3 regions of the Pseudoalteromonas sp. SWYJZ98 genome follow, and region 2 is predicted to be linked to each of the others. Evidence: predicted binding sites of a transcription regulator. Region 2 holds the regulator's gene; each other region holds the start of a gene.
The links. The regulator ArgR, encoded in region 2, controls arginine synthesis, uptake and breakdown. The targets are predictions, from matches to a motif close to ANTGAATANNTATTCANT.
Positions count from the first base shown of each region.

Region 1: the regulator ArgR is predicted to act here: its motif matches at 1,793-1,810, upstream of I6F10_RS03315 (arginase family protein).
Region 3: the regulator ArgR is predicted to act here: its motif matches at 5,824-5,841, upstream of I6F10_RS08680 (OadG family protein).

Region 1 covers NZ_JADYXA010000003.1:83,560-91,765, forward strand. The annotation lists gene I6F10_RS03310 (transporter substrate-binding domain-containing protein) at 1-511, opposite strand, end outside; gene I6F10_RS03315 (arginase family protein) at 641-1,750, opposite strand; gene udp (uridine phosphorylase) at 2,205-2,960, shown strand; gene cdd (cytidine deaminase) at 3,051-3,977, opposite strand; gene ppc (phosphoenolpyruvate carboxylase) at 4,114-6,759, opposite strand; gene I6F10_RS03335 (thiol-disulfide oxidoreductase DCC family protein) at 6,880-7,278, shown strand; gene I6F10_RS03340 (SDR family NAD(P)-dependent oxidoreductase) at 7,275-7,997, shown strand; gene I6F10_RS03345 (flavin reductase family protein) at 8,007-8,206, shown strand, end outside.
Region 2 covers NZ_JADYXA010000015.1:10,267-18,472, forward strand. The annotation lists gene folA (type 3 dihydrofolate reductase) at 1-378, opposite strand, end outside; gene cgtA (Obg family GTPase CgtA) at 452-1,609, opposite strand; gene rpmA (50S ribosomal protein L27) at 1,748-2,005, opposite strand; gene rplU (50S ribosomal protein L21) at 2,022-2,333, opposite strand; gene ispB (octaprenyl diphosphate synthase) at 2,756-3,727, shown strand; gene mdh (malate dehydrogenase) at 3,808-4,740, opposite strand; gene argR (transcriptional regulator ArgR) at 4,966-5,433, shown strand; gene I6F10_RS10845 (Dyp-type peroxidase) at 5,450-6,349, opposite strand; gene I6F10_RS10850 (ABC transporter ATP-binding protein) at 6,398-7,447, opposite strand; gene I6F10_RS10855 (ABC transporter permease) at 7,448-8,206, opposite strand, start outside.
Region 3 covers NZ_JADYXA010000009.1:81,983-90,188, forward strand. The annotation lists gene I6F10_RS08645 (regulatory protein RecX) at 1-166, shown strand, start outside; gene alaS (alanine--tRNA ligase) at 186-2,786, shown strand; gene I6F10_RS08655 (aspartate kinase) at 2,793-4,010, shown strand; gene csrA (carbon storage regulator CsrA) at 4,102-4,293, shown strand; gene I6F10_RS08665 (YcxB family protein) at 4,344-4,811, opposite strand; gene I6F10_RS08670 (hypothetical protein) at 4,945-5,136, opposite strand; gene I6F10_RS08675 (DUF1328 domain-containing protein) at 5,194-5,367, opposite strand; gene I6F10_RS08680 (OadG family protein) at 5,886-6,131, shown strand; gene oadA (sodium-extruding oxaloacetate decarboxylase subunit alpha) at 6,143-7,924, shown strand; gene I6F10_RS08690 (sodium ion-translocating decarboxylase subunit beta) at 7,938-8,206, shown strand, end outside.

The sequences.
Region 1 (8,206 bases), on a different contig from region 2:
CAAGTATATGGTGACGAGTGCTTATGAGTTTATCTATTTTATCTAGGCTATCGATGAGTAATAAATGCTTGCTTTCACTAAAGCCCCTTTCAAGCAAATAATGATGACTAAAGTTATCACGCAGTACTGCTATTTTGTATTTTTTAGCATCATTGAGAGTGTTTAACTTTATACCTCTGGATTTTAGACCATAAATGGCAGAGTCAAAGCTTTCCAGTTCGCCTACCCAGTTAAACTTACTTTCTCTATTAGGTAATCGAACAATCGAAAATATACAGGTGTTTTTATCGCGTAGCGCTGCATTGTAGGATATGGCCCAACTATGCGCCAACATAGTGTAGTTTATACCTGTACCTTCTAGCGCTTTATGAACTTTTTCGACAGAGCGGCCAACGAGTTTGTTATCTTCATTAATATACTGAAAGTCCGGAAATACTTCCGTTACTATTGTAATTTCAGCTGCATCAACTTTAATACAGCTAATGAACAATAAAAAGATCAACAATTTCATCTAGCGAGGCCTCAACCAACTCATTATATGTATTTAATAAATATAGCTGAGGCTTTATGAACTGCTAGTTTTTAGTTATGTAATGCACACTTATACGCTGATAGTGCTAGTATCTATAGCTTCTACAGCTTACTTGTTCATTGCACTAATTAAAAAGGCTGAAATTTTAGCGCCTTCTCTAAGTGTCGTCTCAGAGCTTGATTGACCAACTAAAGAGCTGTCGGTAAATGGCGCTATCTCCATCATATCTGCACCCGTAATAGGAAACTCATCCGCAATGGCTGATAAAATATCAAGCGCATGCTGAGGCGTTAAACCGTGATGCTCTGGCGTACCTGTGGCGGATGCAAATTCAGCATCAAGTGCATCAATATCAAAGCTTACGTATATTTCATCAACGTTATCGGCTTTTAACTGTGCAATAGCGTCGGCAGCAACCGCTGCTGCGCCGCGTTCAATGATTTCATGTGCCCAGTGCTGTTTAACACCAAAAGTATTTTCCCAATGCGCTTTAGGCTTACCACTTGAGCGAATACCAAATTGTATTAAATGATGCGGCGCCGGTAAAAACTCTAGTATATGTGTACACCAAGAGCCAAAGCATAAATCTATGCCTAAGCGCTCAACAAGTAAATCAGTATGCGCGTCAAAGTGAATAATAGCCGTGCGCTTACCTTGCTCACGTTTTGCTTTTAAGTACGCTTTAGTAAGTGGGTAACTAATTGAGTGATCGCCACCAATACCAAATAATCCTTTATCTTTAAACGTTGCGTAAAAACTGTCGCACACATCCTCAGTGATTGATAACGGGCTTACGTAATAGTCGTTATCTTCATCACCATATAAGGCTTTTTGGCAATTAGAAATGGTTGCATCATTTAGGTATTTGTCATGAAGTAAATGTGGGATCACACGTACATCACCTAAATCAAAAGAATGACACTGCGGTTGCTGATCAATTAATGCTGAGCGGACAAACAACGGCCCCCAGTTTGCGCCGCGTAATATCCCACCGCCACAGTCTGAACTAATACCTAACATAACGGCTTTATGTGGTGAGTTTGGTAATTCGTTTAAAGACTCGCGCCACAAATTATCAACGTTTTCAGTTTGTCCATAAAGTTTATTACGCAGTGCGGCTTTGCGCTCTTTTGCAGTATTTACTGTGTATACGCCATCACCCGGTGCGCACAAACAGTGCTCAACTTTGTTTTTAAATGCTTCAAATTGTGTGCTCATAATAAACTCCTTCGGTTTTTATTCTGTACGTAGCTAATTACTTTTGAGTAGTTATGCAAAATCACTAAAAATGCCTAAACTTCAAATAAATGTCACTTTGCTAAATAAGTCAGTGCTTAATATAAGTAAACACGTTAGTTTTTACGTGTTCACTAAAAACTTAAGCCATTGTATTTATTTGATATTAATTAAAATCTGTAATCATCCATTTAATCGTAGTTACGCGCTTGAGTGATACTTATTATGTCTGCTTGAACATGTCAACAGCGCAACAAGGCTACGTATATAAGTACTTGAGTGAATATTCATAGTTGGTGAATAAATCAAATTAGACCTTAAAATTATTAAGGCTTTATTGGAAGAGTTAAGACAAAACGGACAATCGTCCTGTACTTGATAAACGTTTCTAGCAATCATGCTAGATTGACAACAAATTATTATAAAAGGCTTAGCTATGGAAAAGGTATTTCACTTAGGACTATGTATTGACGATCTTAAAGGTGCAAAACTTGCGATTGTACCGGGCGATCCAGATCGTGCAGCACGTATTTCACAATTCCTAGACAACCCAACCTGCCTTGCTCAAACTCGCGAGTTTCATGTTTATTTAGGTCAATTAAACGGCCACTCTGTGGTTATATGTTCTACAGGTATTGGTGGTCCATCTACGTCGATTGCAGTAGAAGAATTAGCACAACTTGGCGTGCGTAAATTTTTACGTATTGGTACAACCGGTGCAATTCAGCCACACATTAACGAAGGCGAAATTTTAATTAGCCAAGCGTCTGTACGTTTAGATGGAGCTAGCCAACATTTTGCACCACTTAGCTACCCTGCTGTATCTGACTTTTATGCAACACAAGCTATGGTACAAGCATGTAAAAACCTAAATATCGATTTTCATATTGGCATTACTGCATCAAGCGATACATTCTACCCAGGGCAAGAGCGTTACGATACGCACTCTGGTTACGTTCCTAAATCACTACAAGGTAGCTGCGAAGAGTGGCAAAAATTGGGCGTGATGAACTACGAAATGGAATCGGCAACATTATTTACTATGTGTGCAGCCCTTGGATTACAAGCAGCATGTGTAGCAGGCGTACTTGTTAACCGTACTCGCCAAGAAATACCAAATGTAGACCACGGTGAAATTGAGCGTAAATCTGTAGCAGTAGTATTAGAAGCAGCTAAAGTATTACTTGATTAATACAGGTTATAGCAGTCAGTGAGTTAATTCGATAGAATGACTCGCTTTAATAAAGCACAGCTCCGGCTGTGCTTTATTGTATGCAAGCCACTATTTAAGTGGTGCGCTAATTACTTTAAGTGCAGGTAAATGCGTAAAACTGGCAAGTACAGCTTTTGCCACTTGCGACTGGTTTTCACGACCCGCTGTTTCGAGCAATGTTATTCCCTTCACCGTACTTTCGTTAAAGCTAAGCCCAGCTAAAAAGAACTGACTTAGTGCACTTTGTAGTGGCGATAAACTTGGACTGTAAGCTGCATTTTCGGCGTAACTTCCGTAAAAATCACCATCACTAAATGTACTTATTTTTACGGCGCTAAAGTTTTGGCTGTAAGGCACGTACGCATTAAGTGCAAAACGCGCAAGGGTTTCATCAAGGTCTTCAGCGCTAAAATTACCTTGCTGTGGTTTTGGGTTAAATAAGCTAAATTCGTTACCTAAATCGGTAGGTCCAAATGAATGCGGCAGTAATTCAACAAGTTTAAATTGCTGATCAGGAAGTAAAATATCAAACTCTTTCGCATCAGCTAGTTCGTTCATAAACTGGCGACAATACCCACAAGGCGCATCGCTAATAGCAATTTTAACTATTTTTTTAGCGCCGTTTAACCATGCGTTATTTATAGCCGATTGCTCTGCATGAACCACTAAACTCAATGCTTGATGATCAAACTCTACATTTGCACCAAAGTAAAAACTTACCTCACCCTTTTCATCAAGTGCTTTAACAATTGCGCCTACATGAAAATCTGACACTGGCGCAACAGCATACTCAGAAGCTAAAGGTACTAAACCTTGTAGTAATACATCATCAGACACATTGAGTTGCGCGCATAACGCTTTAATATTATTAGAATTTAATATGCCACGTTGTGATTTTAATTGACTACGTAATGACGCTGTTTGCGCTACGCTTAATGTGAAGTGCGAATTTGTAAGTGCTGTATCTTGCTGTACAGTAAAAGTTGCTGAAGCCATAATATTTTTTAATTATTCAATGGCTAAGTAGTTTAAAAGGTTAGGGTGTTAAATACCAGACTATTTAACGCAAAAAAAGGGAGCACATCGCGTGCTCCCTTTTAATACCAATAGGTATACCTAACAAAATAAAGTGTTAGCCGGTATTACGCATACCTGCAGCTATACCTGTCATCGTGATCATTAACGCATTATCAATGTCACCTTCGTTTCGTTTTTCCTCTGAGCGAGCACGGCGTAAAAGCTCAACCTGTAATAGGTTAAGTGGATCGGTGTACGGATTACGTAAACTAATCGACTCCTTAATCCAAGGTTGTTCGGCGAGTAGGCTTTTTTGTGGGCTAAGTGATTGCACCAAGCTAATCGCTTCTTGAAGCTCTTTACGAAGTGTTACACCCAATGGTTTGTACATATCTTCCACCAGCGCATTATCGTAATGCTCACTCAACCAGCAATCGGCTTTACTAAATACCATTTCTAGCATTTCTAGGCGCGATCTAAAGAATGGCCACTGTAGGCTCATTTCGTTTAGGGTTTCTGCGCCGTACTTATTAAGCGCAGCTTTTAAGCCAGTTAACGCACCTAACCATGCAGGAAGCATTAAACGGTTTTGGCTCCACGCAAAAATCCATGGAATAGCACGCAGGCTTTCAACACCACCATTAGGATTACGTTTTGCAGGACGCGATCCAAGCGGCAACTTAGACAGCTCAAGCTCAGGCGTTGCCATTCTGAAGTAAGGTACAAAGTTTTCATCGTGGCGAACTACATTACGGTAATGTTCACATGACTCCTCACTTATTAGCTTCATTACTTCGCGCCACTGCGGTTTTGGTTCCGGCGGCGGTAATAAGTTACTTTGTAGTACTGCGCCTGCGTAAATATTTAAGCTTTGCAGTGCTACATCGGGTAAACCAAATTTAAAGCGGATCATCTCGCCTTGCTCGGTTACACGCAAACCACCTTTTAACGAACCTGGCGGTTGTGAATGCAGCGCTTGTGCAGCAGGTGCGCCACCACGCCCTACTGTGCCACCACGTCCGTGGAATAAAATAAGTTCAATACCACGCTTATCAGCAAGCTGCACTAGTTTATCCATAGCTTCGTACTGCGCCCAACCTGCTGCCATCATGCCGGCATCTTTAGCAGAATCAGAGTAACCAATCATTACATTTTGGGTGTTTTTAATGTGCCCGCGATACCAAACATTATCAAGTAATGTAGTAATTACATCACTGCCTGCGTTTAAATCGTCGAGTGTTTCAAATAACGGTGCTACTGGTAAATCAAAGCTACAGCCGCTTTCTTTTAACAATAATTGTACTGCTAAAATGTCTGATGCTGTTCGCGCCATCGAAATAATATACAAGCCAAATGTTTGTTCGTCTTGCTTAGCAATAACATCAAAGGTGTCTAGCACTTCTTGAACATCAGGGCTTGGTTGCCAATGTTTTGGAATAAGCGGTCTGCGAGAGTTAAGTTCAGTAAGTAAAAAAGCTTGTTTATCTTGCTCTTGCCATTGGTTGTAGTCGCCTAAACCTAAATAACGAGTCAGCTCAGAAAAAACATCGCTGTGACGAGACGAGTCTTGGCGCACATCGAGTTTAGCTAAACGCAAGCCAAAGCTATTAATACGGTACAGTAAATCAAGCAATAATCCATCAGCAACTACTTTCATATTACACTTTAATAACGAGCGGTAGCAGACCTCTACAGGGTGCTTAAGCTGATTAATATCGGTAATTAAATCTTGTGAATCGCTACGCTTATTTTTAATTTTAGCGCCCAGGTGAGCCACGGTCTCTGCAACTTGGTTTTTAAGCTTTTTGATCACCGCTCTGTATGGTTCAAAGTCTTGACCTGCCAACTCAATAAGCTCATCACTGGCATCTGACATAGAGAGTTCAGCGCATAACGTTTTTAAATCTTGAATATATAAGTTAAGCGCCATCCAACGACCGTGGTCAAGCACCTCTGCTGTAACCTGCGATGTTACAAATGGATTTCCATCACGGTCTCCACCCATCCAAGATGTGAACTCAATTGGGCTGTAATCTTTTGGTAGCTCTAAACTTAATTGCTCTTTAACATTGGCTGAAAATTCACGTAAAAAGCGCGGAACAGCGTGCCAAAGACTGTTTTCGATTACCGCATAACCCCATTTAGCTTCATCAACTGGCGTTGGGCGAGAGCGACGAATGTCGTCGGTATGCCAAGCCTGGCTAATAAGCTGTTCAATACGATTTAAAATAGCATCTCGCTCTAGCGGTAAGTTATCTTTTCGCTCTAATGACGCTAAGCAATCACTTAGTTCAACATGTTTGTTAATAATAGTACGGCGCGTCACCTCGGTTGGGTGGGCGGTTAATACTAAGTTTATGTGGAGTTTTGAGAGTGTTTCGGCCAAATGATTACTATCTAGCTGGCCTTGTTCTGCTTTTGTAACTAACGTTTTTAATGTTTGAGTGAGAGGGTTTTGTTGACCAAGGCCAACGTCATTAAAACGCGAAACGGTATGAAATTGTTCTGCTACATTAGCAAGGTTTAAAAAATGATTAAATGAACGGGCAACCGGCAAAAGCTCTTCATCACTAAGCGCATGTAAAACGTCTATTAGCGCTTGTCTGTCGTCTTCATTACCACTGCGAGATGATTTAGATAAAGCCCGAATTTCTTCTACTTTATCTAAAATAGCTTGGCCTTGAGCATCCTTAATAGTTTGTCCTAGTAATTGCCCAAGTAAATTTACATTACCTCGCAAGGCGGCATATTGTTCACTCATTTCTCATTCTCCTTTGTTTCGTAGGACACTATTAATATCATCATGAAGAGATATTTAATAGATCCATTTGCAATGTCTTGTCGTAAAAAAGTATATATAAAATAATCACAAAGCAATTACATGATCATTTTTTACGACGGAAACTGCCCTCTTTGCAGCACCGAAATGCAGCAACTAAAACACGCAGACTCTAAAAATCTAATTACGCTTGAAGATCTTAACGCGAGCGACTTTAGTGAACGCTACTCGTATATTGATAAAGACAAAGCAATGAACTACCTGCAAGCCCAAAAGCAATCAGGTGAAATGATTTACGGGCTTGATGTAACGTACGAAGCATGGAAAATAGTGGGTAAACATAGCTGGTTGAAAATTTTTCGCTTGCCAATAATTCGCTTCTTCGCTGACTGCGGATACCTGTTATTTGCTAAGTATCGACACCCCATCAGTCGCTTTTTAATGCCAAATACTCAGTGCAGTAACGGCCAATGTGGACTAAAAGCAAAAGGTGATAAATGAAAACCATTGTTTTATTCGGCGCAAGCAGTGCCATAGCAAATGCATATATAGAACATCTACAAATAAACACGCCTACTCATCAGATTATTTGTATTAGTTCAAAAAGTATTGAATCTGACTCTAGTGTTGTCCACCTGCATACTGACTACACAAAACAAAGTTTAGCGCGTGTTACTAATTACCTGAAAGAGCAAAATGCCGATATACAACAAGTTATTATATTCAATGGTACACTGCACAACGAAACCCATATGCCCGAAAAAAAGCTGGAGGATTTAGACGCTGAGTATTTTAGCCAACTTCTCAATTCAAACACCCTAACTCCCCTACTTTGTTTGCAGAGTATTTTGCCGCTTTTAACACATAAAACGCAGTGTACTATTACAGCACTCAGTGCGCGTGTGGGCAGCATTAACGACAATAAATTAGGCGGTTGGTATACATATCGCGCCTCTAAGGCTGCGCTTAACATGCTATTTAAAACCGCAGCGATTGAGCTTTCACGCCGAGCTAAAAATACCAAGCTCGTTTTATTTCACCCAGGGACTACTGATACTGCGCTTTCAAAGCCATTTCAAAAAAACGTACCCGCTGAAAAACTCTTTACAGCTGAATTTGTAGCTAAGCAGCTTTTTACACTTACTTTTAATAACCTTCATTTAGAACTCAATGGTGAGCCTGCCTACTTAGATTGGCAAGGCAAAACCATACCGTGGTAAGGACCTTTAATGCATTTTACTAAAGAACGCATAAACGCACTTGAAAAACACACTCGTACTCATTTAATTAATTCGCTTTCGGGTTTTAAAAGCGCCAACTTAATTGGCACGCAAGACAAACAAGGCAATACTAATCTCGCCATTGTTAGCTCTGTTATTCATTTAGGTGCTCACCCGCCGCTAGTTGGCATGATAATGCGCCCAAATAG
Region 2 (8,206 bases):
CTGTGTATCGCCTTTAACATCTAAATCAATAAAAGTTAGATACAGGCGCTCTGCTTTTGGTAAAAATTGCTCATAGATATTACCACCACCAATAATCATTACTTCTTCAGCAGTAGCAACGAGTTCTAATGCGGCATCTGGCGTAGTTACTACTTCAATACCCTGTGCAGTATATTCGCTGTTTCGAGTAATAATAATATTACGGCGCCCAGGTAATGGACGACCTATAGACTCAAAAGTTTTACGACCCATGATCACAGGCTTACCCGTAGTGACCTTTTTAAAATGCTGAAGATCTGCAGGTAAATGCCATGGCATTTTATTATCTAGACCAATTACACGGTTATTTGCCATTGCTGCTATCATTGAAATTATCATAATAAACACCTAGTACTTTATTCTTAAACAAAGAAAAAGGAGCATAAGCTCCTTTTTAGTAAATTCTATTTAATTAACGCTCGTAGACAACTTCTACGTCGTAATCATCTTCATCCCAGTCATCCCAATCATCATCATTGCCCTTACCTTTAGTGGCTTTTTCATGATAGGTATCCCACTTAAATTCAACTTCTTCATCTTCCACTTGTACAAACTTCTCTTTAGGCATGCTATCAAGTAGTGTCATTATGTTGTGGATTAATGGTTGAGTGTTAAGTTTATTAATTGCTGAAATGTGATAGATATTTTCAGTTTCGCCAAGCTCTTCTGCAATCGATTCGCATAACGCTTTTGCTTCATCCTCTGGTAATAAATCTATTTTATTAAATACTAACCAGCGTGGCTTCTCAGCTAATTTGGGGCTGTATTGGTGCAGCTCGTTAATAATCGAAAATGCATTATCAACAGGGTTTGAACCATCTACCGGCATTACATCAATAATGTGTAATAACACACGACAACGCTCTAAATGTTTCAAAAAGCGAATACCTAGGCCTGCGCCATCAGATGCACCTTCAATTAGACCCGGAATATCGGCTATAACAAATGATTTATTTGCTTCAGGACGTACTACACCTAAATTAGGAATAAGCGTCGTGAATGGGTAATCAGCTACTTTTGGTCTTGCTGCAGATACACTGCGGATAAACGTAGATTTACCGGCATTTGGTAATCCAAGTAAGCCAACATCAGCTAATAATAGTAACTCTAATTTTAAGTTACGTACTTCACCTGGTGTGCCTAATGTTTTTTGACGAGGTGCTCGGTTAGTACTTGATTTAAAACGCGCATTCCCCAAGCCGTGGAAACCACCTTTTGCAACCAAAATTCGTTGACCATGTTGCGTTAAATCGCCAAGTCCCTCTTGGGTATCAACATCCATGATGCGCGTGCCTACAGGCACCATAACAAATAAGTCATCAGCTTTTCGGCCTGTACAGTTACGGCTACGACCGTTAGTACCACGTTCAGCTCTATGGAAGCGCTCAAACTGATAATCAATTAAGGTATTTAAGTTTTCATCAGCTTGTAGATAAACACTACCACCGTCTCCACCGTCACCGCCGTCTGGTCCACCATCTGGAACATATTTTTCACGACGGAAAGACACGATGCCGCTGCCACCGTCTCCAGCTTCTGCGCGAATTTCTACTTCATCTACAAACTTCATGATTACTCACTTTAGGGATTGGCTTGTTTAATAACTCTATTATATACCCAAGCCAGCACAAATGCAGGCTTGGGTATATATTGGCTGACTACAAAACAAAAAACCCCGCAAAGGCGGGGTTTTTAACTACCTTACTGATTACTCAGTTACGATAGTTACGTATTTACGGTTTAAAGGACCTTTTTGTTCAAACTGAACTTTACCATCTGCTTTTGCGAAGATAGTGTGGTCTTTACCGATACCTACGTTAGTACCAGGGTGGAAACGAGTTCCACGCTGACGAACAATGATGCTACCCGCTAGAACTGATTCGCCACCAAAACGCTTAACACCTAGGCGTTTGCTTTCTGAATCGCGACCGTTACGAGTACTACCAGCTGCTTTTTTATGTGCCATTTCTAAGTACCTCTAATTAAGCGCTAATGCTAGTGATTTTAACTTCAGTGAACCATTGACGATGGCCCATTTGCTTACGAGAATGCTTACGGCGTCTAAATTTAACAACCTTAATCTTCTCACCGCGACCATGTGAAACAACCTCAGCTGTTATCTTGCCACCGTTTACGAACGGTACACCGATCTCGATTTTCTCACCATCAGCAACTAAAAGTACTGAATCAAATTCTACTGCCGCACCAGTTTCAACGTCTAATTTTTCAAGACGAATCGTTTGACCTTCAGTCACACGATGCTGTTTACCACCACTTTGGAAAACCGCGTACATAATTAACTCCGTCTGTGCACCCTCAAATCGGCGCAACTAAAATATTCTTCGATAGGGCGCGAAGTTTACGCTAACGCGAAATAACTAGCAAGCCTATTTTGTAATTAAAATGAATAAAAAGTAGCTGCTTTGAGAGCAATTCAATATTTACCCCATTTTATATTAATTAGCCCTTTTGCCAAGCGCTTTTTAACTCTTGGACGAAATAAATCAATGCACTCAAATATGACCCTCACAGCTTAATATCTAAGCACACCATAATGGGTATATTGATTAGCAATTAATCAGTTATCTTGGCTAATTCAGGCTAAACTAAGTACTTTAATAGTGTTTTTTCAATCAATCGTCACAAAATATCGAGCTAGTGCATTTTTTGTTGTACAATCTGCGCCGTTCACACATAAAAATTGGCTCGGAGATCAATGGATATAAAAGCTATCCAGGCGTTAATCGAAAGCGATATGAATGACGTCAATCAACTTATACATGCGCAAATGCGCTCAGATGTGGCGTTAGTTAATCAGCTTGGTTTATATATAGTTAGCAGTGGCGGCAAGCGCGTTCGTCCAATGCTGGCGATTTTAGCGGCCAAAGCGCTCGGTTATCAGGGTAAAGATCACATAACGCTTGCAACAATTGTTGAGTTTATTCATACAGCAACGCTATTGCACGATGATGTTGTAGATGAATCAAACTTACGACGTGGCACACCTACAGCAAATGCTGAATTTGGTAATGCTGCTAGCGTATTGGTTGGTGACTTTATTTACACTCGTTCATTTCAGCTTATGGTTGGCCTTGGAAAAATGCAGGTTATGCAAGTACTTGCCGATGCAACAAACATTATTGCTGAAGGCGAAGTATTGCAGCTAATGAACTGCAACGACCCAGATACAACTGAAGCCAGTTATATGCAGGTTATTTACTCTAAAACGGCTAAGTTGTTTGAAGCTGCTACAGGGCTTGCTGCTATTATCACTGAGCAAGATCAAACCACGCTTGATGCACTAAACCTGTACGGCATGCATTTAGGGACTGCGTTTCAGTTAGTGGATGACGTACTCGATTACAATGCAGATGCTGAGCAGTTGGGTAAAAACATTGGTGATGATTTAGCTGAAGGCAAACCAACGCTTCCACTTATTTATGCTATGCAGCATGGTAGCGAGCAGCAAACGCAGCTTATTCGTGACGCAATAGAGCACAGCAATGGTATGGAGCATTTAGAAGAAATTTTATCTGCACTAAAGCAAACCAATGCGCTTGAGTTTACAATGCAAAAAGCAGAGCTTGAAGCCGATAAAGCCATTGCGTGTTTAGACTTTTTAGAAGAGTCTGACTATAAGCAAGCACTCATAAGCCTTGCACGTATTGCGGTTGATCGCGACCACTAACTAGTTACACAGTGTGACATTAATTCTGAGCAATAAAAAAGCCTGCAAATGCAGGCTTTTTTATTATTCTACTTTGGCTATTACGCCATGAAATCAACACCTTCTTTGATGTCTTTTTTCAGTGTTTCAAGCATGTCATTTTTTGCTTTTGTTTCAAATGCGCTTAGTTCGCCGTAAGAAAGAATTTCTTCTACGCCGTTTTTACCTAAACGTACTGGATGTGCAAAGTACTCTGCATCGCCATTTTCAACAGCAACGTAAGCGTAATCTACAACTTCTTCACCCTGTAGGCCTTTAACTAAAGACATACAAAAACGAGCAGCTGCTGCGCCCATTGATAATGTAGCTGAACCGCCACCGGCTTTAGCATTTACAACTTCAGTACCCGCATTTTGGATACGTGGAGTAAGTGCAGCAACTTCTTCATCAGTGAAAGAAACACCTTCAACCTGAGAAAGTAGAGGAAGAATAGTTGTGCCTGAGTGACCGCCAATTACTGGTACTTTAACAGTTGCTACGTCTACGCCTTTAAGTTCAGCAACAAATGCTTCTGAACGAATAACGTCAAGCGTAGTAATACCGAATACGCGTTTAGCGTCGTAAGTACCTGCTTTTTTAAATACTTCAGCAACAATTGGAACTGTGCCATTTACTGGGTTAGTAATAATACCTACTAACGCTTTAGGACAGCTAGCAACAATGCCTTCTGCTAAAGTTTTGATGATACCAGCATTTACATTAAATAAATCAGCACGATCCATACCTGGTTTACGTGGCATACCCGCTGGGATAAGAACGATATCAGAGCCTTCAAGCGCTTTGTTTAATTCATCTGCGCCAAAACCTGCTACTTTAACATCTGTTGGGATGTGAGAAAGGTCAACCGCAACACCTGGTACTACTGGTGCAACATCATAAAGTGATAATTCAGAGCCAGCTGGTAAGCCTGTTTTTAATAATAAAGACAACGCTTGGCCGATACCGCCTGCAGCACCTAATACAGCAACTTTCATTGGAATTCTCCGTAATTTGAGGTAGGAAACATTTGTGGCTCTTAAGATAATGAAATTAGCGACTAAAAACAAATTTATCCTGTCTATTTCAAGTATATTTTCGACCATAGTCGTAAACTTTTGTGATTTAACGCATCAAACTGGCAAGTTAACTAAACAACTGCTGCATAATTATTCATTATTGTGTAGAATTTGCGGCATAAATAACAAAAACGAATGAAGACTATGCAACCACAAGATAAACAAGAAGCACTGGTAAAAGCATTTAAATCGCTTTTAAAAGAAGAAAACTTTGGCTCTCAAGGCGAAATAGTTGATGCGTTAAAAGATCAAGGCTTTGACAACATAAGCCAAAGTAAAGTGTCACGCATGTTAAGTAAGTTTGGCGCTGTACGCACACGTAATGCTAAACAAGAAATGGTTTACTGCTTACCTGCTGAAATGGGTGTACCAACGGCTAAAAGTCCGTTACGCCAATTAGTAATCGACATTATGCACAACGAAATGATGATCATCATTCGTACCAGCCCTGGTGCGGCTCAGCTTATTGCGCGTTTATTAGATTCATTAGGTAAAGCAGATGGCGTGCTAGGCACAATTGCAGGCGACGATACTATTTTTATCGCCCCAGCTAAAGTATCTGAAATAGACGTAACGCTTGAACGTGTTCGCATTTTATTTGATACGGTTTAATAACTAAATTAGTAAACTAAATCTGTTTTAAAAACCCGACTGAAGGTGCAAAAAAAGCAGAACCCATATCGGCTTGAGTAAAATCAAGCCAGTGGTCGTAGCAATCCCCTTCCCCTAAACGGCTATTAAGTACTTCTTCAAATGCAGTACCCGTACAAGCACACGTAATTAATAACATTCCCTGCTCATACACATCGCCATAAGGCATGCTTTGATTTAATAGTAGCGGTTGTCCGTCTTCGTCTTTTAGCTCACTTCGCGAAGCATGGCTGGTTTCGAGTGCTGGGGTAATTAGCGTGTTATCAAGACGCGTACGCCCCATTATTTGTTCTTGCTCACTCAATGATAAATGCTGCCACATAGTTAAATCATGTTTATAACGCTGAACATGAATATAACTCCCCTGATCTTCAAAGCTACCAGGGTTGCTGATTAAAGCCGTAGCGCGCTTTTTTCTTCCATGCGCGGTGTCGCCACCATAAATAAAACCGTTAAAATCACGACCATCTAAAAAACGAAAATTACGAATTTGCTCCACCAGCTCAACATCGGGGGCAAATAATTTTAAAATTTGCAGCGCAAATAAATGGTTAACATCTTCACGGTCAGAGCGAATTTGCACAAATAAATCGCACGGTTGTACGCTCATTTGGTGATCGCTATGGGTTATATTGGGAAAGCTCTGTAATTCGCTTGGAATGTATTCAGGGAGGATATGCGGCCAGTATTGCGCACCAATAGCAACCATACAAGAGAGCATTGATTCTGAAAATTGATCGCTAAACTCTTCTTCTATAGCGCTTACTTGTTTTAACTTTGCGCGAAGTGATTCGTCTTGACCATCAAACACATTAAAAAATAAGTGCAAACCGTGTAAGTTTGCTTCAGCACAAATCCCTGATTGCGCTTGCGCCATTGTTATTCCTTAGTTTTACAGATAAAAACACAGCGAATAACAAATTAATTACGATTCGAAAAAATTCACCGTGTGAGGTTTTATTTTTATTATAACCTGATCATTATTTTCAAATGACTGGCCATATTGTGCAGCAACTTCAATTTCTTGTTCATCAATGACAAGCGAATAAACATACGCCGAACCAATAAAGCGACGACTTATGATTGTAGCTCGCTTGCTGAATTTGTCACTTTGGTTATCTGCCACTAATTCTATTTGATGAGGGCGCACATATATAAGCCCTGCACTTACATTATGCTTACTCTCAACATAAGATTCGACTAAACCAAATGGTGTTTTATATTCAGTTGCGGTTAACACTTCTGCGCTTAAGTATATGCCCTGACCCAGAAACTCTGCAACCTCCTTTGAACATGGAGCTGCAAAAAGCTGCTCAGGCGTGCCTTGTTGCTCAATTTTACCGCGATGCATAATGGCAAGTGTATCTGAAAACGCAAACGCCTCTTCTTTTGAGTGTGTAACAAACACAGCAGATACTTGAGTTGCCTTAATAATTCGACGTATATCGGCAATTAATTCAAAGCGTACTTGTGTGTCGATGTTTGAAAAGGGCTCATCAAGGAGTAATAAACTAGGTTTATAAGCTAATGCACGAGCGATAGCGACGCGTTGCTGTTGGCCACCCGATAACTGGTGTGGAAACCTGTCAGCACAGCCAATTAAATGTACAAGCTTAAGCATTTCATCAACGCGTTGCTGCTTTTGAGCTTTGCTCATATTACTAAGCCCAAATGCGATATTATTTGCCACCGTTAAATGCGGAAACAACGCATAGTCTTGAAACATCATGCCGATGTTACGATGCTCAGGTGAGACAAACGATTGCTCATCACTCACTAATTTACCGTCTATAAAAATAGACCCTTGCTTGGCTTCAATTAAACCTGCAATCGCTTTTAATGTGGTTGTTTTTCCGCATCCACTCGCCCCGAGTAGGCAAACAATTTCGTCTTTACCTACTGTTAAATCTAAATCGTGAATAACCTTTGTGCCGTTATAGTGATAGCTCACGCCTTGTAAAATTAAACTACTCATTTAACTACGCTGCTCCATAGAACGATTAATAAAATACAAAGGAATAAACCCAACAATAACAATAAATAATGCAGATATTGAAGCAAGCTCTAACTGCTCGTCACTCACATACTGAAATACATGAGTAGCTAAGCTTTCAAAATTAAACGGTCTGAGCAATAGCGCAGCCGGCAACTCTTTCATACACTCAATAAATACCAATAAGGCAGCAGTGAGCAATCCTCTTCGCAGTAAAGGTAGATGCACTAAACGCAGCGTTTGCCCTTGGCTTTTACCCATTGATTGGCTTGCCATATCAAGTGATGGACTAATACGTAAAAAACTCGACTCAATTGCTCCGTGTGCAATGGCGTAAAACCTAACAATATAAGCAATAATAATAGTAAGAATGCTACCTGTAAGCAGTAAGCCAATATCTAAATTATACGGCTCGAGCGCTGTGTTAATGGTGTTCTCTAACAATGTAAGAGGTAACAAAACCGCAATAGCGAGTACTGTGCCAGGCAGCGCATAGCCTGTGCTTGCTAAACGCCCAGGAATAAGCGGATACGTTTGCTTTGCCACACGCTGATAAAAAACCACAAAAACACTCAATGTAATGGTTATAACACTTACAACCCCTGCCACTTTTAAACTTTGCCAAGAGTAACTAAAAAACTCTACATCCCATGCTTTATCAAAGTAGGTAATGGCGTAATTTATAAGTACTGCAATAGGAATTACAAAAGCGATAAGTAAAATAAAGCTACAAAATGCCGT
Region 3 (8,206 bases), on a different contig from region 2:
AGAGCTTGAAATAGATTGGTTTGAGCTTGCGCAGGATGCGTACAATAAAAAATATTCGAATACACCGCCAGACCTCGATTACAAAGATAAAGCTAAGCGCGTGCGCTACTTAATGTATCGGGGTTTTAGCTACGATGAAATTAATTTTGCAATGCAAGCACAGTAAATACAGGTGAGACTTTCAAATGCAGCACATGACTACCGCACAAATTAGGCAACAGTTTTTAGACTTTTTTGCCAGCAAGCAACATCAAATAGTACCTTCTAGCTCGCTTATACCGGGTAACGATGCCACGTTGTTATTTAATAATGCCGGCATGGTGCAATTTAAAGATGTATTTTTAGGCGCAGAAAGCCGCCCTTATACACGTGCGACAAGTTCGCAGCGCTGTGTACGTGCTGGCGGTAAGCATAACGATTTAGAAAACGTAGGCTACACTGCTCGCCACCATACATTTTTTGAAATGTTAGGTAATTTCAGCTTTGGTGATTACTTTAAGCAAGATGCAATTAAATTTGCGTGGGAGTTTTTAACTGAGGTTGTAAAACTACCAAAAGAAAAGCTGTTAGTAACTATTTACCATGATGACGAAGAAGCCTTTGGCTACTGGGCTAACGATATAGGCTTACCTGAAGATCGTATTATTCGTATTGCAACTAGCGATAACTTTTGGTCTATGGGTGATACCGGTCCTTGTGGTCCATGTTCTGAAATATTTTATGATCACGGCGAGCATATTTGGGGCGGTCCTCCGGGCACACCTGAAGAAGATGGTGACCGTTTCATTGAAATTTGGAACTTAGTATTTATGCAATACAACCGTCAAAGCGACGGGACTATGGAGCCACTTCCTAAGCAATCTGTTGATACAGGTATGGGCCTTGAGCGTATTTCAGCTATTTTACAAGGTGTGCATTCAAACTACGAAATCGACTTATTCCAAGGCTTAATTGCGGCCGCTGCAAGCGTTACCAATGCACAAGATATGGATGATAAATCACTTCGCGTAGTGGCGGATCATATTCGTTCGTGTGCATTTTTAATTTCAGATGGGGTTATGCCTTCAAATGAAGGCCGTGGTTATGTATTACGCCGTATTATTCGTCGTGCTGTGCGCCACGGTAACAAGTTAGGTGCTAAAGGCGCGTTTTTCTATAAATTGGTTGCTGCACTTATTGAGCAAATGGGTCAAGCGTACCCAGAACTTGCTAAGCAACAAGAAATTATTGAAAAAGTACTGCGTATTGAAGAAGAGCAGTTTGGTAAAACGCTTGAGCGTGGTTTAGCTATTTTAGAAGAAAGCTTGAGTGATTTAACCGGGGATGTGATCCCAGGTGACTTAGTATTTAAACTTTACGATACCTATGGTTTCCCTGCCGATTTAACAGCCGATGTAGCGCGTGAGCGCCAAATGACCATTGACCATCAAGGTTTTGAAGCATGTATGGCAGTGCAACGTAAAACAGCACAGCAAGCAGGCAAATTTGGTGCAGATTATAATGAGCAATTAAAATCAGATAAGCACACTGATTTTAAAGGCTATGATAGTAATCATTACCGTGGCACTGTGGTAGAAATTTTTGCCGGTGGCGAATCGGTATCGTTACTTGAAGATGGTCAACAAGGTATTATTGTTTTAGACCGTACTCCGTTTTACGCTGAATCAGGCGGCCAAATTGGTGATAGCGGAACAATTACTGTTGCCGGTGGTGAGTTTAATGTAACGAATACCACTAAATTGGGTAATGCTTTTGCTCATCATGGAACAGTTCAAGGACGTATTGGCGTTAACGATAAAGTGGATGCGACTATTGACGATGCGCGCCGTGACAGTATTAAGAAAAACCACACCGCTACGCATATTTTGCATGAAGCACTGCGTCAGCTTTTAGGTGAGCACGTATCGCAAAAAGGCTCACTTGTGCAGCCAGATCGTCTGCGTTTTGACTTCTCACATTTTGAAGCGGTGACCAAACAAGAACTGCGCGAAATTGAACGCGTAGTGAATGACGAAATTCGTCGTAACTTTGCTCTTAACACTGAGCTAATGGCAATTGATGATGCTAAAGCCAAAGGTGCAATGGCACTGTTTGGCGAAAAGTACGATGACGAAGTACGCGTTGTGACTATTGGTGATTACTCAATCGAGCTTTGTGGTGGTACACACGTAGAGCGTACGGGTGACATTGGTTTATTCAAAATTGTATCTGAAAGCGGTATTGCTGCTGGTGTTCGCCGTATTGAAGCGGTAACAGGTGCAGAGGCAATTGCTTATGTAAGCGAGCAAGAGCAACAATTACATGATGTAGCTGCTTTAGTTAAAGGCGATAGCGCATCGGTACTTGAAAAAGTTACTGCGTTACTTGAAAAGTCTAAAGGTCTTGAAAAGCAAATTGCGCAACTTAACGATAAGTTAGCAAGTGCAGCTGGCGCGTCTTTACTTGACTCGATTGTTGAAATTAACGGCGTTAAGCTACTTGTAGCAAACGTTGAAGGTACTGAATCTAAAGCGCTTCGCGGTATGGTTGATGACCTTAAAAACAAAATTGGCTCAGGTGTTATTGCACTGGGTGTTGCCAGTGGCGACAAAGTAAGCCTAATTGCTGGTGTTACTAAAGACTTAACAGGCAAAGTAAAAGCCGGTGAGTTAGTTAACCACATGGCAGGCCAAGTAGGTGGTAAAGGTGGCGGTCGTCCAGATATGGCACAAGCTGGTGGTAGTGAGCCACAAAACCTTGCTGCTGCACTAGATAGCGTTACAGCTTGGTTAACTGAGCGTACTTAAGCCTAAGTGGCGCTTATTGTTCAAAAATTCGGTGGCACTTCGGTCGGCTCAATAGAGCGAATTGAAGCAGTCGCCGACCTTGTTGTAAAAACCAGACAACAAGGACATCAAGTGGTTGTGGTGCTCTCGGCTATGTCGGGAGAAACCAACCGCTTAATTAATCTCGCCAAACAAATTGATACTCGCCCGAGTAGCCGTGAACTAGATGTACTAATTAGCACCGGAGAGCAGGTTTCTGTATCACTACTTGCTATGGCTATTATAAAACGTGGCCACTCTGCTGTGAGCCTATTAGCCGATCAAGTCAATATTTTAACCGATAACATGTTTGGTAAAGCTCGTATTGCAGAGGTTGCTGCTACGCGTTTAAAGCATGAGCTTGAGCATAATCGTATTGCTATTATTGCTGGGTTTCAGGGGCGTGATGTTGAGGGCAACATTACAACGCTTGGGCGCGGCGGCACCGATACATCGGCTGTAGAAATAGCAGCGGCTATAAAAGCTGACGAATGCCAGATCTATACAGACGTTGACGGCGTATATACTACAGATCCTCGTGTTGAACCTAACGCGCGCAGAATGAGCCAAGTTACCTTTGCCGAAATGCTAGAGCTGGCAAGTTTAGGGGCGAAAGTTTTGCATATTCGCTCAGTAGAAGCCGCAGGAAAACATAATGTGCCACTTAGGGTGCTTTCGAGCTTTAATCCCGATGAAGGTACATTAATAAGTTTTGAGGAGAACGATATGCCAAGCAAGGTTGTATCGGGGATTGCGTTTAATCGTGACGAATGTTTAATTAAGGTACAAGGTGTGCCAACGGGCACGCAATATCTTTCAAAAATATTGAAACTTTTTGCCGAAAATGGCATCGAAATAGATATGATTAATCAAGTTAATCATAACTTTGAAAAAATAGACTATGCTTTTACTGTGCACTCGAATGATTATCTGCAAGCACTTGAATTATTGAGTGAAGATCAAGCTCAGCTCAGTGCTCAAAATATAAGCGGATTGCAAGCAGTAGCTAAAGTTTCTGCTGTTGGCATGGGTATGAAATCACATTCTGGTGTCGCTAGTTTATTTTTTGATGCATTAGCGCAGGAAAATATTAATGTGGTTTTAGTCTCGACTTCAGAGATTAAAATTTCAGTTTTAATAGATGAAAAGTACTTAGAGTTGGCTGTTCGTGCATTACACAAGGCATTTTTAACAGAAAATGGATAGATTGCGAGTTTTTACTTACTTTTCAGTCTAATTTTCATTAGTATGTTTAAGCGGAATCTTATAATTTTTATTGGAACATGGGAGCAAGAGAATGCTAATACTAACTCGTAGAGTAGGTGAAACCCTAATGATTGGTGACGAAGTAACAGTTACTGTTCTAGGTGTTAAAGGAAATCAAGTTCGAATCGGTGTTAATGCACCAAAAGACGTATCAGTGCATCGTGAAGAGATTTACATGCGCATACAAGCTGAAAAGTCGAACCCTAATCCGGGCAATGCTTAATCAACACGTATACGTAGTTGAGTAATTAACTCAACTAGACTAAAAGCCACTCACTGAGTGGCTTTTTTGTTTATAAAAGCGAGTGTTTCAGGACTAAGTATTTGTTTTGATATGTACTGCATGCCGCTTTTGTTTTTAATAATAATACCTTGCTGGGTGTCAATTACTTCGCTTATATTTTGCCATTCTAATTGATAGCTTTTGTAATGATTAGCAGATTTAATACCTTCTTCATCAAAGGTAAGTGTTACCTCAGAGCCTGATGCTCTGCTGAGCATTTGTCTGGTTACCCACCATGGTCTGCGATAGTAAAAAGCGACGCATTCGAGTACCGCTAACATGATCATAAACGATCCTAAGTAATGATCATCTAAAACATAAATGCCAAATAAACCAAGCGCAACTAACAACACAAGTAAAAAGTATTTAGGTTTTGCACGCTTACTATAAGGGAGTGACTCATCAAAACACTCGTAAAAGTAGGGTTTATCTAATGTGTAGGTGGTTGTGAATGCCATTTTGCCTTGCTTTAAATATCGTTTTTTTTATTTTAACAAGCTAACTGCTAAATGAGCAGCTTTATAGTCAGTGATTTTATTACTGGCACAAAAAAACGGCTCGAAAGCCGTTTTTTTAGCGGTACAAGAAGAATTAACAGTTAGTTTCTTCAGCGTTCACGCCTTCTTTAACATTTTCACATGCATCTTCAACAGAGTTTTGCACGTCAGTTACTGCTTCGTCGATACGTTCGCCAGCGTCTTCTGCATGGTTGTCTTCACAACCCATCATGAAAAAACCTGCAAATACTGCGATTAGTGCTGCTTTTAAAGTTGTAGAGTTCATAGTGTAATTCCTTGTAAGTATTAATTAATTTTAGTGTTTGTTAGTTGAATGCTTTATCTACCTGGGTGATTTACCACGTAGTGCACCTGAAACTAATGAAATCACTAAAAGTACTAAAAAGATAAAAAATATAATTTTTGCTATACCAGCTGCGGCACCTGCGATGCCACCAAAACCTAACACTGCAGCGATTAAAGCAATAACTAAAAATGTAATTGTCCAGCGTAACATTGTTTTCTCCTTGGTTATCAAATTTGCTCATAACAACTAATGCCAGTTATATGCCAAAGTTTATTTTTTATAAATATCAATTGGTTATGGTTTTTTACTGTTGTTCTAGTTATTAGTTGGTTAGTAACTTTTACGCTTTGTTATGTAAGTTATTCACACTGTTGCAAATAACTGCTAAATATTCACTAAATAGGGTTTATTTGGTAAGACCAATTAACAAGTGGCAATGGCTTTGCATTTAATATTAAAAGTTGGTGTTTATTTTTACTTAGCTTGATAGTTAATTAACAACTTCCATATAACTATTAGCTATAGTCGTTATTTCTTGTATGTATTGTAGGGCGCGTGATTGCTGAGTTATAGCATGTAAATTAATTGAGTGTTATGTTGTGTATTGTTTAATTGGTTTTACCAATTTACAAGATGTAGACAAAGCGATTAGTTTTGTTATTATCCAGTGAATAAATATTTAATTAAATCGATTTTTTATTTTCGATATGGGTTTCAAGGGGAGAAAAATGGATATAGGTGCTCTACTCACAACGGCTGGTAACTTAATGCTTACTGGCATGGTTGGGGTGTTTGTATTTCTGTCGATATTAATTGGTGCAGTAACGCTTATGTCTAATTTGGTGACGCGCTTAAGCGAACCTGACGTGGCGACACCAGTTAAATCACCATCTTTTAAATCTCAAGGTGTGCCTAATGAGCACGTCGCTGCTATTAGTGCTGCCATTGCTCAGTACAAATCAAATAATAAATAAGGGGCACACACATGGCTAAATTAAAATTAACAGAATTGGTATTACGCGATGCTCACCAATCATTATTAGCAACGCGTATGCGCCTAGACGATATGCTACCGATTGCTAGCAAATTAGACGATGCGGGTTATTGGTCTATTGAATCGTGGGGCGGTGCTACATTTGACTCGTGTATTCGTTATTTAGGCGAAGATCCTTGGGAGCGTATTCGTGCACTTAAAAAAGCGATGCCTAATACTAAACAGCAAATGCTATTACGCGGTCAAAACTTATTAGGTTACCGCCATTACGCTGATGACGTAGTTGAAAAGTTTGTAGAACGTGCACATAAAAATGGCGTTGACGTATTTCGTATATTTGATGCAATGAACGATGTTCGCAACCTAGAAACAGCTGTTAAAGCGGCTGTAAAAGTAGGCGCTCATGCTCAAGGTACTATTTCGTACACAGTTAGCCCAGTTCATACACTTGATATGTGGCTAACTCTTGCAAAACAGCTTGAAGATATGGGTTGTCATTCAATTTGTATTAAAGATATGGCGGGTTTATTAAAGCCGTACGATGCTGAAAAACTAATTAAAGCACTTAAAGAAACTGTATCAATTCCAATTGCTATGCAGTGCCACGCTACAACAGGTTTAAGTACTGCTACTTACCAAAAAGCAATTGATGCTGGTATTGATATGCTCGATACCGCTATTTCATCAATGAGTATGACTTATGGACATTCCGCAACTGAAACTATTGTATCGATAGTTGAAGGGACTGAGCGCGATACTGGGCTTGATTTAAACCACCTAGAAGAAATTGCTGCTTACTTTAGAGATGTACGTAAAAAATATGCGGCATTTGAAGGTAGCTTAAAAGGGGTTGATGGGCGCATTTTATTAGCTCAAGTACCTGGTGGCATGCTTACAAACATGGAAAACCAACTTAAAGAGCAAGGCGCAGCCGATAAGCTTAATGAGGTTTTACTTGAGATCCCACGTGTACGTGAAGATCTTGGCTTTTTACCTTTAGTAACACCAACGTCGCAAATTGTTGGCACTCAAGCGGTACTTAATGTGCTAACGGGTGAGCGTTATAAAACCATTACTAAAGAAACTGCTGGCGTATTAAAAGGTGAATATGGCTTAACACCAGCACCAATGAATAAAGAGCTACAAGAGCGCGTGCTTGATGGAGCGGAAGTTATTACTTGTCGCCCTGCTGATAACATTGCACCTGAGCTTGCAACGCTTGAAGCTGAGTTATTAAAAGAAGCACAAGAGCAAGGTTTAACACTTGCTGATGATCAAATTGATGACGTATTAACTTATGCATTATTCCCACAAGTTGGTTTGAAGTTTATTAAAAACCGCAACAACCCAGATGCATTTGAGCCAGTACCTTCTGTTGAAGATAAAAGCAGTAAAGCACCTTCTAAATCAGTTTCAAATAGTAACAAAGTGAAGGCTGAGCAATACAGCGTAAAAGTAGATGGTAAAGTTTATGACGTAGTAGTAGCGCAAGGTGGTGAACTTAAGGAAGTAACATTAAAAGACTCTGAGCACATTCCTCAGTCTGCTTCGGTTGCATCAGGTGAAACACTTAACGCGCCTCTAGCCGGTAATATTTTTAAGATTAAGGTAAAAGCTGGGCAAGTTGTTAACGAAGGCGATGTAGTGATTATTATGGAAGCCATGAAAATGGAAACTGAAATACGCGCTACGCATACCGGAACAATTGCTGAAGTGTTAGTTAGTGAAGGCGATGCTGTAACTACCGGCGACGCTATGATTGCATTAGCTTAGGAGTAAATAGAGGATGGAAGGTATTTTAAACCTCTGGAATGCGACAGGCATTGCTAACTTTACAATCCCATCGTTAATAATGATTGCGGTAGGGTGTTTATTACTGTTTTTAGCGATAGCTAAAGGCTTTGAACCACTATTATTACTACCTATTGGTTTTGGTGCAATTTTAACAAATGTACCAGTGGCAGGTTTGTCAGACCCAGGTGGGCTTTTATACTACGTTTATTATGTGGGTATTGATACGGGGATTTTTCCGCTGTTGATATTTATGGGAGTAGG